One region of the Streptomyces sp. 1222.5 genome, then DNA from elsewhere that is predicted to be linked to it. Evidence: riboswitches for the same ligand, from Rfam matches in the RefSeq annotation. Region 1 holds a riboswitch; each other region holds the start of a gene.
The links. Region 1 has a riboswitch for cyclic di-AMP ahead of BLW57_RS16650 (LysM peptidoglycan-binding domain-containing protein). Riboswitches for the same ligand answer to the same signal wherever they lie in the genome.
Positions count from the first base shown of each region.

Region 2: linked by a shared signal. The riboswitch ahead of BLW57_RS11110 (M23 family metallopeptidase) and the one ahead of BLW57_RS16650 (LysM peptidoglycan-binding domain-containing protein) in region 1 are both predicted to bind cyclic di-AMP.
Region 3: linked by a shared signal. The riboswitch ahead of BLW57_RS33145 (C40 family peptidase) and the one ahead of BLW57_RS16650 (LysM peptidoglycan-binding domain-containing protein) in region 1 are both predicted to bind cyclic di-AMP.

Region 1 covers NZ_FNSZ01000001.1:3,730,756-3,735,280, forward strand. Annotated here, with positions in the region: gene eno (phosphopyruvate hydratase) at 1-443, opposite strand, end outside; gene BLW57_RS16650 (LysM peptidoglycan-binding domain-containing protein) at 808-1,497, opposite strand; cyclic di-AMP (ydaO/yuaA leader) riboswitch at 1,502-1,674, opposite strand; gene BLW57_RS16655 (LysM peptidoglycan-binding domain-containing protein) at 1,873-2,925, opposite strand; gene BLW57_RS16660 (cytochrome P450 family protein) at 3,083-4,405, opposite strand; gene BLW57_RS16665 (nucleoside triphosphate pyrophosphohydrolase) at 4,497-4,525, opposite strand, start outside.
Region 2 covers NZ_FNSZ01000001.1:2,486,383-2,490,907, reverse strand. Annotated here, with positions in the region: gene BLW57_RS11120 (M16 family metallopeptidase) at 1-286, shown strand, start outside; gene BLW57_RS11115 (M16 family metallopeptidase) at 283-1,671, shown strand; cyclic di-AMP (ydaO/yuaA leader) riboswitch at 1,901-2,060, shown strand; gene BLW57_RS11110 (M23 family metallopeptidase) at 2,074-2,829, shown strand; gene BLW57_RS11105 (GntR family transcriptional regulator) at 3,028-3,714, shown strand; gene BLW57_RS11100 (HPr family phosphocarrier protein) at 3,890-4,171, opposite strand; gene BLW57_RS11090 (bifunctional acetate--CoA ligase family protein/GNAT family N-acetyltransferase) at 4,349-4,525, shown strand, end outside.
Region 3 covers NZ_FNSZ01000001.1:7,309,510-7,314,034, reverse strand. Annotated here, with positions in the region: gene BLW57_RS33155 (ATP-dependent Clp protease proteolytic subunit) at 1-534, shown strand, start outside; gene BLW57_RS33150 (hypothetical protein) at 542-850, shown strand; cyclic di-AMP (ydaO/yuaA leader) riboswitch at 1,190-1,421, shown strand; gene BLW57_RS33145 (C40 family peptidase) at 1,425-1,907, shown strand; gene BLW57_RS33140 (ATP-binding protein) at 2,120-2,578, opposite strand; gene BLW57_RS33135 (helix-turn-helix domain-containing protein) at 2,791-3,651, shown strand; gene BLW57_RS33130 (DUF397 domain-containing protein) at 3,661-3,885, shown strand; gene BLW57_RS33125 (8-amino-7-oxononanoate synthase) at 3,953-4,525, opposite strand, start outside.

The sequences.
Region 1 (4,525 bases):
ATCGGCACCGGCAGCAGGTGCGCGTTCGGGCCGCCCAAGTAGCGGAAGAGGGGGAGGTCCGAGGCCTCGGAGGCGGCGTGCGCGACGGCCAGGGAGACGCCGAGGATGGCGTTGGCGCCGAGCGAGCCCTTGTTGTCGGTGGCGTCCAGGTCGAACATGGCCTGGTCGATCAGGCGCTGCTCGGTGGCGTCGTAGCCGACGAGCTCCGGGCCGATCTGCTCGATGACGGCGAGGACGGCCTTCTCGACACCCTTGCCCTGGTAGCGGTTCGGGTCACCGTCGCGCAGCTCGATGGCCTCGAAGGCACCCGTGGAGGCGCCGGACGGGACGGCGGCACGACCCGTGCTGCCGTCGTCGAGGCCGACCTCGACCTCGACCGTGGGGTTGCCTCGGGAGTCCAGGATTTCCCGGGCTACGACGACGTCGATGGACGGCACGAGCATCTCCTTCTTGGATGTGACGCTGGAAGTGCGGGGCTGGGTGCCTCACGGCTCCGGGCCTTGCGCCTAGAGCCTATCCGCCCACGGGCCGTCGGCCACCGACCGACCGTCCCGTGGACAGGGCGGGACACGCAGACGGTACCCATTGTTCACCGTCGGAACAAAGGGGGGCGCGATGAAGAACAGGGAAAGGGCCGGAAGCGGACCGGGAGACGAAAAACCCCGCCCCGGCGCGTACGGGGGAAAGACGCGCCGGGGCGGGGAGCCCGTGGGGACGGGGGTGACCCTCACGGGGTCTTCGGGGTGGGCACCTCCAGGGTGCGCACCGGGGATGTGAGGGCGCTGTGGTCCGGCCGGGAGCCGGGTGTCACTTCAGGTGCAGCTGCTGACCGGGGAAGATCATGTCGGCGTCCTGGACGATGTCCTTGTTCAGCTCGAAGAGCTTCTTCCAGCCGCCCTGGACGTGGTGCTTCGTGGCGATGGTGCTGAGGGTGTCGCCCTTGACCACCTTGTACTCGCCGTCGCCCTTCTTGACCTTCTTGCCGGTCGGGGTGGTGACGGTCTTGCTCGCGGCCGGACGCTCGGCGGACCGGGAGGCGGCCTGCGTGTCGGTGGAGCGGGTGGTGGTCGTCGTCTTCGACGAGGAGCCGCCCGTCGAGGTGGAGCCGGTCGAGCCGTTGTAGGGGGTGCTCGACAGGCCCGTGCCGCAGACCGGCCAGGCGCCCTTGCCCTGGGCGGCGAGAACCTTCTCGGCGACGGCTATCTGCTGCGCCTTGCCGGCCTGGTTGGCCTGCGGGGCGTAGGCGGTGCCGCCGTACGCGGCCCAGGTGGAGGCGGAGAACTGCAGACCGCCGTAGTAGCCGTTTCCGGTGTTGATGGACCAGTTGCCGCCGGACTCGCACTGGGCGACCGCGTCCCACTGGGAGGCGGTGGCGGCGGAGGCGTTGCCGGCCGCCATCAGCGGAGCGGCGACGGCGGCACCGGTGACACCGGCGAGCGCGACGGCGCGGACGGCCTTGGACGGACGACGGTGCTTGCCCTTGCTGGAAAACAGCATGGATCGATCCCCTCACCGACGCCTGCGAGGTGAGCTGTCGGGTTCGGGCCGGTTGAGTTGCCCGGCCGCACTCCCGCTTGCGCGGAGTGCGGCTTCACCCCAAGCCGGTGCCGGCTCAACTGCCGGCAACGGCACTTACCTTGGGTCCCCCGCTCCTGCCTACGGCGCATGACGCGACGACTGTTCCCGGGCAACCGCTGGCAGGATTCGGCGTTGCGACTGCCGGGGCTCGTGGTGACGAGCGGCCTTGACCGTAGACACGCGATCCGCGGAATTTCAAAGACGATCAGGGCTTCTGAGACTCATCCCACACTTTCACCAAACCGGACATTAGCGCCGCAAGTGGGGCGTCAACTCCCGCTATCCGGCGTCCGTTTAGGTACCGATTTCCAGGGTCTGACCGGCAGTGATGCGGTTCGGGTCGGACCCGATCTCCTTCTTGTTGCCGGCGTAGAGGGCGCGCCACCCGCCCTCGACCGCAAGGGACTCGGCGATGGAGGCGAGCGAGTCGCCCTGACGGACGGTGTAGTCGTCCGCCTCACGGGAGGCGTGACGGCCGGTCGAGGTGGAGTCCTGACCGTTTGTCACGTTTTCGTCCGCGCTCTCGCCGCGGTGACGTCCGCCACTGCTGAGCGCGCCGGTGTCGACCAGGCTCCAGGATCCGGCGTTCTGCTGGGAATTGTCCGAGTTGCCGGCATCCGGAACGGCCGTGGGCGAGCCGCCGTCCCCCTGCGGGCTTCCGGCGTCACCGGCCTCGGGGGAGGCGGACTTGTCCGACTTGGGAGTGTTGGTACCGGTCGAATCGTCCTCGGTGCCGTGCCCCTTGCCGCCCTTGTCCGGGTGGGAGGTGGGCTTCCCGTGCGCGTCACCGGAGGAGTCCGAGTCGGCCTTGGAGCCGGAGGAGCCGGTGGAGTCGGAGGCGGAGGAATCGCCGGACGACGACGAATCCGGCAGACCGGACGACGGGGAGGTGTCACCCGATCCAGACGAGTCGTCCGAACCCTGTGCGTTCCCGGACTCGTCGACGCCCGTGTCGACGTCCAGGGAGCCGGAGTTCTGGGTCAGCCCGGAGAGCAGGGCGCAGGTGGCCCAGGGGGTGGTGCCCCGGTCGGCGAGGATCTTCTCGGCGACGGAGATCTGCTGCGAGCGGCTGGCCTCGTCGGCGCTGTAGGCGTACTGCCCGCCGCCGTACTTGTCCCAGTCCTCCTGCGATATCTGGAGTCCGCCGTAGTAGCCGTTGCCGGTGTCGGCGCTCCACGAGCCGCCGCTCTCGCACTCGGCCACCTTGTCCCACGTGGTGCCGTCGGCCGCGTTGGCGCTCGCCGCGCCGAGCAGCGGGATGGCGATGGCGGAGCCGGTCACTCCGGCCGCGACGAGGAGAGCTGGAGCCTGACGGGGGCGACGATGGCGGCCGTTCCCGGAGAGCATGCGGAAGCCTTTCGTGCGACAGCAGGACCGACGCGGCGGATGGTGCTCGTCGCCACGCTGAGGGAGGAACGTATCGGCAGACGATCACTTGTCACAAGTTCATGCCGCGCAGATCACGTGAAGATCACAGAGTTGAACGCCTGTGGTGTTGACGGTTCTACGAACTCTGGGCCGGCTCCTCGCCGGTTCCCCCGGTGGCCGGGGCGGCCGGAGTGAACTCCACGGGCAGGGTGCGCAGGCCGCGCATGATGAGTCCGCCGCGCCAGCGCAGTTCGGCCGGGTCGGCGGCGAGCCGCAGGTCGGGCAGGCGGGTGAGGAGGGTGGCGAGCGCGGTCTGGCCCTCCAGGCGGGCGAGCGGCGCGCCGAGGCAGTAGTGGATGCCGTGGCCGTAGCCGAGGTGCTGGTTGTCGCGGCGGGCGAGGTCCAGCACGTCCGGGTCGGCGAAACGCGCGGGGTCCCGGTCGGCCGCCGCCAGCACGACCAGCACCGGGTCGCCCGGCGCGATGTCCCGCCCGCCGACGGTGAGCGGCTCGGTGGCGAACCGCCAGGTGGCCAGCTCCACCGGCCCGTCGAAGCGCAGCAGTTCCTCCACCCCGGTCTCCAGGAGGTCCCGCTCCCCCCTCGCCAGGGACTCCTGCAGCCGCCGGCGCTGTGCGGGATGGGTGAGCAGGGCGTAGGTGCCGTTGCCGATGAGGTTGACGGTGGTCTCGAAGCCGGCGAACAGGAGGATGAAGGCCATGGCGGCGGCCTCGTTCTCGGTGAGGTGCTCACCGTGGTCGGAGGCGCGGATGAGACCCGAGATGAGGTCCTCGCCGGGCCCCGGCTCGGCGGGCAGGGCCGCACGCTTCTTGTGGATCAGCTCGGCCAGGTAGCCGCGCATCTTCTTCACCGACCGCGCGACCCCGCCCCGCGGTCCACCGCCGTGCCGGATCATCATCCCGGCCCAGTCCCGGAAGTCGTCCTGGTCCTCGCGCGGGACGCCGAGGAGGTCGCAGATGGCGTAGATGGGCAGCGGGAAGGCGAACTCGTGGATGAGGTCGGCGGAGCCACGCTCGGCGAACCGGTCGATGAGGTGGTCGGTGAGCTCCTGCACGCGGTGCGCGAACTCGGCGACCCGGCGCGGGGTGAACGCCTTGCTCACGAGCCGGCGCAGCCGGGTGTGGTCGGGCGGGTCGATGTTCAGCAGGTGCGTCATCAGCTCGGCCTTGCGCTCACCGGGGATGCCGGTCTTCCCCTTGGCGTGCGCGGGCTCGTCGTGATGCGCCGGGTTCTTGCTCAGCCGCTGGTCGGCCAGGGCCTGCTTGGCGTCGGCGTAACGGGTGACCAGCCAGGCCTCGACACCGCTGGGCAACCGGGTGCGGTGCACCGGCGCGTGCTCGCGCAGCCAGGCGTAGGCGGGGTACGGGTCGGTGGCGAACTCCCAGGTGAAGAGCTCGGGCGCGGAACCGGGGGCGGTCGAGGGGCGGGGCTGGTCGGTCACCCCTCGACGGTATCCGGACGGGCCCGCCGTCCCGCCCGCGGTGTCGTGCCCCGCGCCGCCGGGTTCCGTACCCTCGGGCCGCCCGGGCCCGCTACCCCTCCTGCGGCGCCGGGCCGTCCG
Region 2 (4,525 bases), 1.2 Mb from region 1:
GCTGGACCGGCTCGGCACGGTCGTCGGCCGCGCCGACGAACTGTGCCGGTACGCCGTCCTGTTCGGCGACCCGCAGCTCGCGCTCACCGCCGTCAAGCGCGTACTGGAGGTCACCCCCGAGGAGGTCCAGGAGGTCGCCAAGGCCCGGCTGCGGCCCGACAACCGCGCGGTGCTCGTCTACGAGCCGAAGTCCCCGGAGACCGTCGAGGACGCCCAGGTCCCCGAGGACCCGGAACAGGAAGCGACCGTAGAGGCCGGCAACGAGAACGAGGAGACGGCCAAGTGACCGAGCTCGCCACCATGGAGTTCCACCCCCGGCCGCAGCCGGGCGACGCCAAGCCGTGGGCGTTCCCGGCCCCCGAGCGCGGCACGCTGGACAACGGCCTGACCGTGCTGCGCTGCCACCGCCCCGGCCAGCAGGTCGTCGCCGTCGAGGTGATGCTGGACGCACCCCTGGACGCCGAGCCCGCCGGCCTGGACGGCGTCGCCACGATCATGGCGCGGGCCTTCTCCGAGGGCACGGACAAGCACTCGGCCGAGGACTACGCCGCCGAGCTGGAGCGCGCGGGCGCCACGCTCGACGCGCACGCCGACCACCCCGGGGTCCGGCTCAGCCTGGAGGTCCCGGCCTCCCGCCTGGCCAAGGGCCTCGGCCTGCTCGCCGACGCCCTGCGCGCCCCCGCCTTCGCGGAGAGCGAGGTCGAGCGGCTGGTCCGCAACCGCCTGGACGAGATCCCGCACGAGCTGGCCAACCCCTCCCGCCGGGCCGCCAAGGAGCTCTCCAAGGAGCTGTTCCCGGTGACCTCGCGCATGTCCCGGCCGCGCCAGGGCACCGAGGAGACGGTCGAGAAGATCGACGCGGCGTCCGTACGCGCCTTCTACGACCGGCACGTCCGCCCCGCCACGGCCACCGTGGTCGTCGTCGGCGACCTCACCGGCACCGACCTGGAGGAGCTGCTCGGCGACACCCTCGGCGCGTGGACCGGCACGCCGGGCGAGCCGCGGCCGGTGCCGCCGGTGACCGCCGACGACACCGGCCGCGTGGTCATCGTGGACCGGCCGGGCGCCGTGCAGACGCAGCTGCTCATCGGGCGCGTCGGCCCGGACCGGCACGACCGGGTCTGGCCCGCCCAGGTCCTCGGCACCTACTGCCTCGGCGGCACCCTCACCTCCCGCCTGGACCGCGTGCTGCGCGAGGAGAAGGGCTACACCTACGGGGTACGGGCGTTCGGGCAGGTCATGCGGTCGGCCCCGGACGGCACCGGTGCCTCGATGCTCGCCATCAGCGGCTCCGTGGACACGCCGAACACCGGTCCCGCGCTGGACGACCTGTGGAAGGTGCTGCGCACCCTCGCGGCGGAGGGCCTGACCGACGCCGAGCGGGACGTCGCCGTGCAGAACCTCGTCGGGGTGGCGCCGCTGAAGTACGAGACCGCGGCGGCCGTCGCGAGCACCCTGGCCGACCAGGTCGAGCAGCACCTGCCCGACGACTTCCAGGCGACGCTGTACCGGCAGCTGGCCGCGACGGGCACGGTCGAGGCGACCGCGGCCGTCGTCAACGCCTTCCCGGTGGACCGGCTGGTGACCGTCCTCGTCGGCGACGCCTCCCGGATCAAGGCGCCGGTCGAGGCGCTCGGCATCGGCGAAGTCACCGTCGTCACGGCCGAATAGCGGCCGCTGCCGCGGAGCACGGCACGCGTGCGTGGGGCCCTGCCGACCTACGGGTCGTCAGGGCCCCCGCCGTTCCACTCGCTTCACCAGATGCCCGATTTGGGGCGGAGGTTGCCTGTCTGCCCTGTGGGATGCGCTACAAAAGCCCGGATCCGTTTGAGGATTGAAAGCGGGCTTCCGTAGGTTCGTCCAGGCTGTTCGTCACGCACCACGCCGCGCCCGCGGCACCGGACAGTCATCGCCGAGTCCCCGTACGGCGCGAGCCAGGGGAGCCGGGGACCCATCGTCCCTGGGGTGAATCGGGCGCCCGCGCGTGAGCGAGGGGGCCCGTAGGAGACCTTCCTGCTCCGAACCCGTCAGCTAACCCGGTAGGCGAGAAGGAAGGAAAGGACCAGCCACTTCATGGCGTTCATGTGCGCCACCGGGAAGCATCGCAAGCCCGGCCGGGTCAAGCGCACCACCGCGCAGGCGGCCGGTGTCGCCGCCCTCACCACCACGGGTGTCATCGGCACCCTCGCCGCGTCGCCGGCGCTCGCCGCCGAGAACGCCGCGGAGCAGACCGGCCTCACGCCCGTCGTGACCGTCAGCGACGACGTCGCGGAGCAGATCAGCGCGCAGGCGGACGCCCAGAAGCAGGCCGCCGAGCAGCAGGCGGCCGAGGAGGCCGCCGCCAAGGCCGCCGCCGCCAAGGTCAAGGAGGAGCGCGAGGCCAGGGCCCGCGCCGCCCGTGAGGCCGAGCGCAAGCGCCTGAACGCGTTCGTCGCCCCGATCGTGCACTCCTACGTGTCCACCGCCTACAAGGCCAGCAGCTCGCTGTGGTCCTCCGGCTCCCACACCGGTATCGACTTCCACGCGGCCAGCGGCACGTCCGTCCACGCGGTCGGTTCCGGCACCGTCGTCTCCACCGGCTGGGGCGGCGCGTACGGCAACCAGATCGTGATCCGGATGGCCGACGGCATGTACACCCAGTACGGCCACCTGTCGTCCATCGGCGTCACGGTGGGCCAGAAGGTCGTCCCCGGCCAGCAGATCGGTCTGTCCGGCGCGACCGGCAACGTCACGGGCCCGCACCTCCACTTCGAGGCCCGTACGAGCCCCGACTACGGCTCGGACGTCGACCCCATCGCCTATCTCCGCAACCACGGCGTGAACGTCTGACGCCACCCCGCGGACATGCGAAAGCCCCGGCTCACCGAGCCGGGGCTTTCGCCGTTTCCGGGTGATCCCCGTCGGACCGCTGTCCAAAAAATATCCATGGATTCCGGCCTGCCGTCGGAAATTCGGCCTCTTTGGAATAGAGTCACGGAAAGGGCGTCCCCTGCGGGCGTTTCACGGGGATTAAGGCGGAGGTCGGTCATGCGTGTTCCGGCGCATTCGGTGTGCACGGCGATCCGGGACGACATCGTCGCCGGTGTCCACGAGCGCGGCGGCCGGCTCACCGAGGAAGTGCTGGCCCGCCGCTACGGCGTCTCGCGCGTCCCCGTCCGTGAGGCCCTGCGCACCCTGGAGGCGGAGGGGTTCGTGGTGACCCGCCGGCACGCGGGCGCGTGCGTGGCCGAACCGACCGCGCAGGAGGCCGCAGACCTGCTGGAGATGCGCCTGCTCCTGGAGCCGCTCGGCGCGGCACGGGCGGCACAGCGGCGTACGGAGGCCCATCTCAAGGTGCTGCGCGGCCTGGTACGGCTGGGCCAGGAGCGGGCCAGGAGGGGCGGCAGCGAGGAGCTGCGCGCACTGAGCGGCTGGTTCCACGAGACGCTGGCGCAGGCCTCCGGCAGCCCCTCGCTGGCCTCGATGCTCACCCAGCTGCGCCACAAGATCACCTGGATGTACGCGGTGGAGGCCCCGCAGAGCCCGCTGGACTCCTGGGCGGAGCACGGCGCGATCGTGGACGCGGTGGCACGCGGCGACGGCGAGCGCGCGCGGGCGGTCACGGCGCTGCACGCCGAGCGCGCGACGGGCGCGCACCGTCTGCGCTTTTCCGGCGGCGCCGAGCGTGTGAGGACTTCGCAACATGCCGTAAACACGACGGGCCGACGGTATTAACACGGGTGTCGTATACAAAGAGGGGGAATTCGGTGGGGGTTGTTTCTCGCTGCCCGAATTCATTCTCGCGGTGATTTCCGCGCGTTGATTTCGCCGAGCGATCGAAGCCGCTCGAAAAGCCGAAGCCGCGCCGCCCGGAAAGGCGACGCGGCTTCGGCGTTCGGACGCGAGGTGCTCAGACCGTCTCGGGCAGCTCTTCCAGGCCCTCGGCGACCAGCTTGGCCAGGCGGTCCAGGGCGGCGTCCGCGCCCTCGGCCTCCGAGGCGAGGACGATCTCCTCGCCACCCTGGGCGCCCAGACCCAGGACGGCCAGCATGGAGGCCGCGTTGACGGGGTTGCCCCCGGCCTTGGCGATCGTCACCGGGACGCCTGTGGCCGTGGCGGCTCGGACGAAGATGGAAGCGGGGCGGGCGTGGAGGCCCTCGGCCCAGCCGACGTTGACGCGGCGCTCAGCCATGTGTTGCTGCCCTTCAGTCTTCAGGGTTGTCTAGACCAGTTTCCCATACCGTGAAGCGTGCCCGGAGCGGACCTCCGTCCCCTCCGGTACGGCACCGGACCGCGGCCTCGGTCCGGCGTGTCGTCCTCCACAGACTGCCTCGCGCCGTTGCCGTACGCGAGCCGTACTCTGGGGCCCATGCAGACCTCGGCGGATCGGCAGGAGCGGCACGAGTACCCCACTCACTGGGAGGCCGACGTGGTGCTGCGCGACGGAGGCACCGCGCGCATCCGGCCCATCACCGCCGACGACGCCGACCGCCTGGTGAGCTTCTACGAGCAGGTCTCCGACGAGTCGAAGTACTACCGCTTCTTC
Region 3 (4,525 bases), 3.6 Mb from region 1:
GTCGTCTTCCTCGGCACACCGGTCGACGACGCCGCCGCGAACGACGTGACGGCGCAGTTCATGTACCTCGAACACGCCGCCCCCGACCGGGACATCACGCTCTACATCAACTCCCCGGGCGGTTCCTTCGGGGCGATGACGGCGATCTACGACACGATGCGGTACGTCGGCTGCGACATCGCGACGTACTGCCTGGGGCAGGCCGTCTCCGTCGCCGCGGTGCTGCTCGCGGCCGGCACCCACGGCCAGCGGTTCACGCTGCCGAGCGCCCGCATGGTGCTCGAACAGCCCGCCCTGCCGGAGCCGGTGCGGGGGCAGCCCAGCGACCTCGCGATCCAGGCCGGGGAGTTGGCCCGGACCCGCGCCCTGACGGAGACGATCCTCGCGGCGCACACGGGGCGCACGGCGGAGCAGGTTCACCGGGACCTGGAGCGGGACCTGGTCCTGGACGCCTCCGGGGCCCTGGCCTACGGCCTGGTGGACGGCGTCGTGCCCAGCCGCCGCGAGATGCCCGGCGCACCGGACGCGAGGTGAGCGCCCGATGCCGCCTCAGGAACTGCCACCGCTGCCCGCGCTGACCCGCGCGGAGGGCGAGTTGATCGACCGTTACCTGGAGGCGGCCGACCTGCTGGGGCGGATCAACCCCGCGCGCGACGGCGACACCTATCCCGGTCTGCGGGCGGCGCAGGCCCTGGTGCGCAAGGCGGCGGAGCTGCGTGACGCGCTCGCGCTGATGCACGCGCGGGGCGAGACGGAGCTGCACGGGGACACGCTGGCACGGGCCCTGCGGGTGCTGGACGGCGAGCGCCGCACCGCGCGCGTCGTACTCCCGCCCGACGGCGTCGGCTGATCCGGACGCGCGTGGGGCCCGCGGGGGCCGGAGCGTCGACGCGTCGTTCGGGCCGGAGTTGAAACGGTCCGAACGACTGTCGGCCGACCGAGGTATATCCAGATGATTTTCTGACCCTCCCGGCTTGCGCGCGGGACCGGTCCGTGGTGTCCCGGCGAGTGCTCCGCCCCAGGTCGGGGGCTACGAACGGGACTTGACGATGTCTCGAACAGAGCAGTGTCCACCCGAACGGGTGAGTGGTGAGTAACGCCACAAATCCCCGATTCCATTGGGATTTTCGGACACCTGTGAGTGAAGATCCCTGTCTGACGACAAGACCCCGCCACGGCGGCGGGGCGATCCGGGCGGACGCCGAGTCCTGCCGCCGCGCGGATGACCGGTCGACAGGAGTGGATCGGCAGGAGTGGAGGACCCAAGCTAGACGGGTCGCCGGAACGGATGTTCGTCCGCTCGATGCGGACGACCGGATGTTCCGAGCAGCCCTTGGGGTGAAGCCGCGGCAACGCGGCCGGGCAACTTCGCCAGCCCGAATCCGACAGGTCATCCTTCACAGGCGGCTGACGAAGGGTTGCGCATGTCTGCGCTCAATCGTGTCCCGTCGCTGATGGCCCGGGCCGGCACGGCCTCGGCTCTGACACTCGCCGCCGTCGGCGGCTCCATCGCGGTGCCCGGCCTCGCCACCGACGCCTCGGCCGCGACCACCGCGGCCACCGCGACGAAGGCACTGAAGATCGCGGCCTCCAAGAAGGGTGCTCCGTACCAGTACGGGGCCACCGGGCCGCGGCGCTTCGACTGCTCGGGGCTGACGCTCTACTCGTTCAAGAAGGCGGGCAAGAAGCTGCCACGCACCGCCGCCCAGCAGTACAACAAGTCGCACCACATCTCGGCCAGGAGCCGCAAGGCGGGCGACCTGGTGTTCTTCCACTCCGGTTCCAGCGTCTACCACGTCGGCATCTACGCCGGTCACGGCAAGATCTGGCACGCGCCCAGGACCGGTGACGTGGTGCGGCTCCAGAAGATCTGGACGAAGAGCGTGTGGTACGGCCGGGTGAGCTGACCCGACGTCACGGCAGGAGCGGCTCCGGCGGCGGGGCCGCTCCGAGGACCGTCAGCGCCGCCTCGGCGCCCGCCTGGAGCCATGGCGCCCGGGGCCGGCACACTGAGGATCAGCGCGAACAGCGGCGTCCCGGACACCGGTGTCCAGCCCCGGCCGCGACCTCCGAGGAGGCCGCGGGCGGGGCGTCACGGCGTCCGGGCGCGCGTGCCGGGCTACGGTTCCTGCTGGCCTCCGGCCGCCACCGGCTCGACCGGCAGCGCCCACGGAAGTTCGATGAACACCGTCTTGCCCCCCTCACGGGTCGGGCGGACGCGGAGCTTGCCGCCGCACTCGGCGGTGAGACAGCGGATGATGACCATGCCGCGCCCGTTGTCCTGCTGGACGGCGGCGGGCAGTCTCTTGGGGAAGCGGGGATGACTGTCCGTGACGCCGATGCGCAGGTGTTCGTCACGGTCCAGCGCGATGTCGACCGTGAAGGTGGGTGACTGTCCGAAGGTGTGCTGTACGGCGTTGGTGGCGAGTTCGGAGACGATGAGCCGGACGGTGTCGGCCACGTCGGTGTCCGACGGCAGGCCCCACTCCGCGAGCGTCCCCACCACGTAGGCGCGGGCCGCGGAGACCGAGGCGGGATCGCTCGGCAGAGTGACGGATGCTTCCAGATGGTCTGCCATGGCGACGTCGTCCCTTTCCCGCGGGACCGCAGTCCGACATGGAGCGGATGGTTCGAGTACGGTCCCGGACTGGTGCTCGTCGCCAGACTGCCATCACCGGGCCGGTCACGGGGAGCGATCCACCAAGATATGCATATATCTGTCGCCCGAAGCGGTGAACTCTGCGACGCGCAGCCGTATCCGGGCGGTCCATAAGGAGTAAGGAGGAGCCCATGCAGAACGGTCCCGCGGTGCGCCGCCGCAAACTGGGCGCCGAACTGCGCACGCTGCGTACCGGTGCTGGGCTCACGAGCGGGGAGGCGGCGCAGCTGGTCGGCTGGCACCAGTCGAAGGTGAGCCGCATCGAGACCGGCGCGAGCGGTGTGAAACCGGCCGATCTGCGGTTACTCCTGGACGCCTACGGGGTGCGGGGCGGACATCTGCGCGAGTTGCTGCTGATGCTGGCGGGGTCGGAGGACGCCGGTGGTAGCAACCGGTGGTGGCACGCCTATCGCGGGGTGCTGCCGCCGACGTACCGGGATTTCATCAGTCTGGAGTCGCAGGCGAGCGTCATGCGCACCCTGGAGACGACGGTCGTGCCGGGGCTGCTGCAGACCGCCGAGTACGCCACCGCGGTGACCCGGGCGGCCGTGAACGACCTGGACGAGGAGCACCTGGACGCGCTGGTGGAAGTACGTCTGGCCAGGCAGGACGTGCTGCGTTCGCACCCGCCGCTGGAGCTCAGCGCGGTGCTCGACGAGGCGGTGCTGCGCCGCGAGGTCGGCGGTCCCGGGGTGATGACCCGGCAGCTGGAGCGGCTGGAGGAGGCCGCCCGGCTGCCCCAAGTACGGCTCCAGGTACTGCCGTTCGGCGCCGGAGCGCATGTCGGCCTCACCGGGCCTTTCGTTATCTTCTCATTTCCGAGCACTTCTGATCTGGATGTGGTTGTTGTCGACCAGTTGACGAGTAGCCTCTACCTCGAACGGAAAGAAGACCTGATGGCCTACTCGCAGGCCTTCAAGTCCCTTCAGAACCAAGCCCTTTCACCCGAGGACTCGTTGGACTACATCGCCGGGATAGGTGACGGCGCGTAAGGAGGCACCATGACCGCTCTGCCTCGGAACGTCCCTGCCAGTACCGACCTGCACGACGTGAGCTGGCTGCGCAGCAGCCACAGCACGGGAGCCAACAACTGCGTGGAGACGGCCCGGCCGGACACCGGCCCCTGGGCCGGGCTGCTCGCCGTGCGCGACTCGAAGGACCCTGCCGGACCCGCACTGCTCTTCTCCCCCGAGAGCTGGGCGGAGTTCGTGACCACGCTCCCGTGATCCACCGACACCCCGCCCGCCTCTGATCACATCCCCTGGCGGCGACGCCCGGCCGTGTCACGCCGACTCATGGTCGCGTCTCGCCGATCACCCGTACAGCGCGTTCGATCTCGGCCCCGGACAGGTCCGCCCGGGCGGTCAGCCTCAGCCGTGAGATGCCGTCGGGCACGGAGGGAGGACGGAAACAGCCCACGGCCAGACCCGCTGTACGGCAGTCGGCCGCCCAGCGCACCGCCTGCTCCGGGGACGGTGCCCGCACGGAGACCACCGCGGCGTCCGGACGTACCGCTTCCAGGCCCGCGGCGGTCAGCCGTGCGTGCAGTTCCGAAGCCACCTCCCGGGCCCGCGCCGCGCGCTCCGGTTCCCGGACGAGCAGCCGCAGCGCGGCCAGCGCGGCACCCACGGCCGCCGGCGCCAGACCGGTGTCGAAGATGAACGTCCGGGCCGCGTTGACCAGATGGCCGATCACCCGGGCCGGGCCGAGCACCACCCCGCCCTGGCTGCCCAGCGACTTGGACAGGGTGGCCGTCACGACCACGTCCTCGGCACCGGCCAGACCGGTCGCGTACGGCGCGCCCCGTCCGCCGTCGCCCAGCACGCCGAGACCGTGGGCGTCGTCCACCACCAGGCCCGCGCCGTG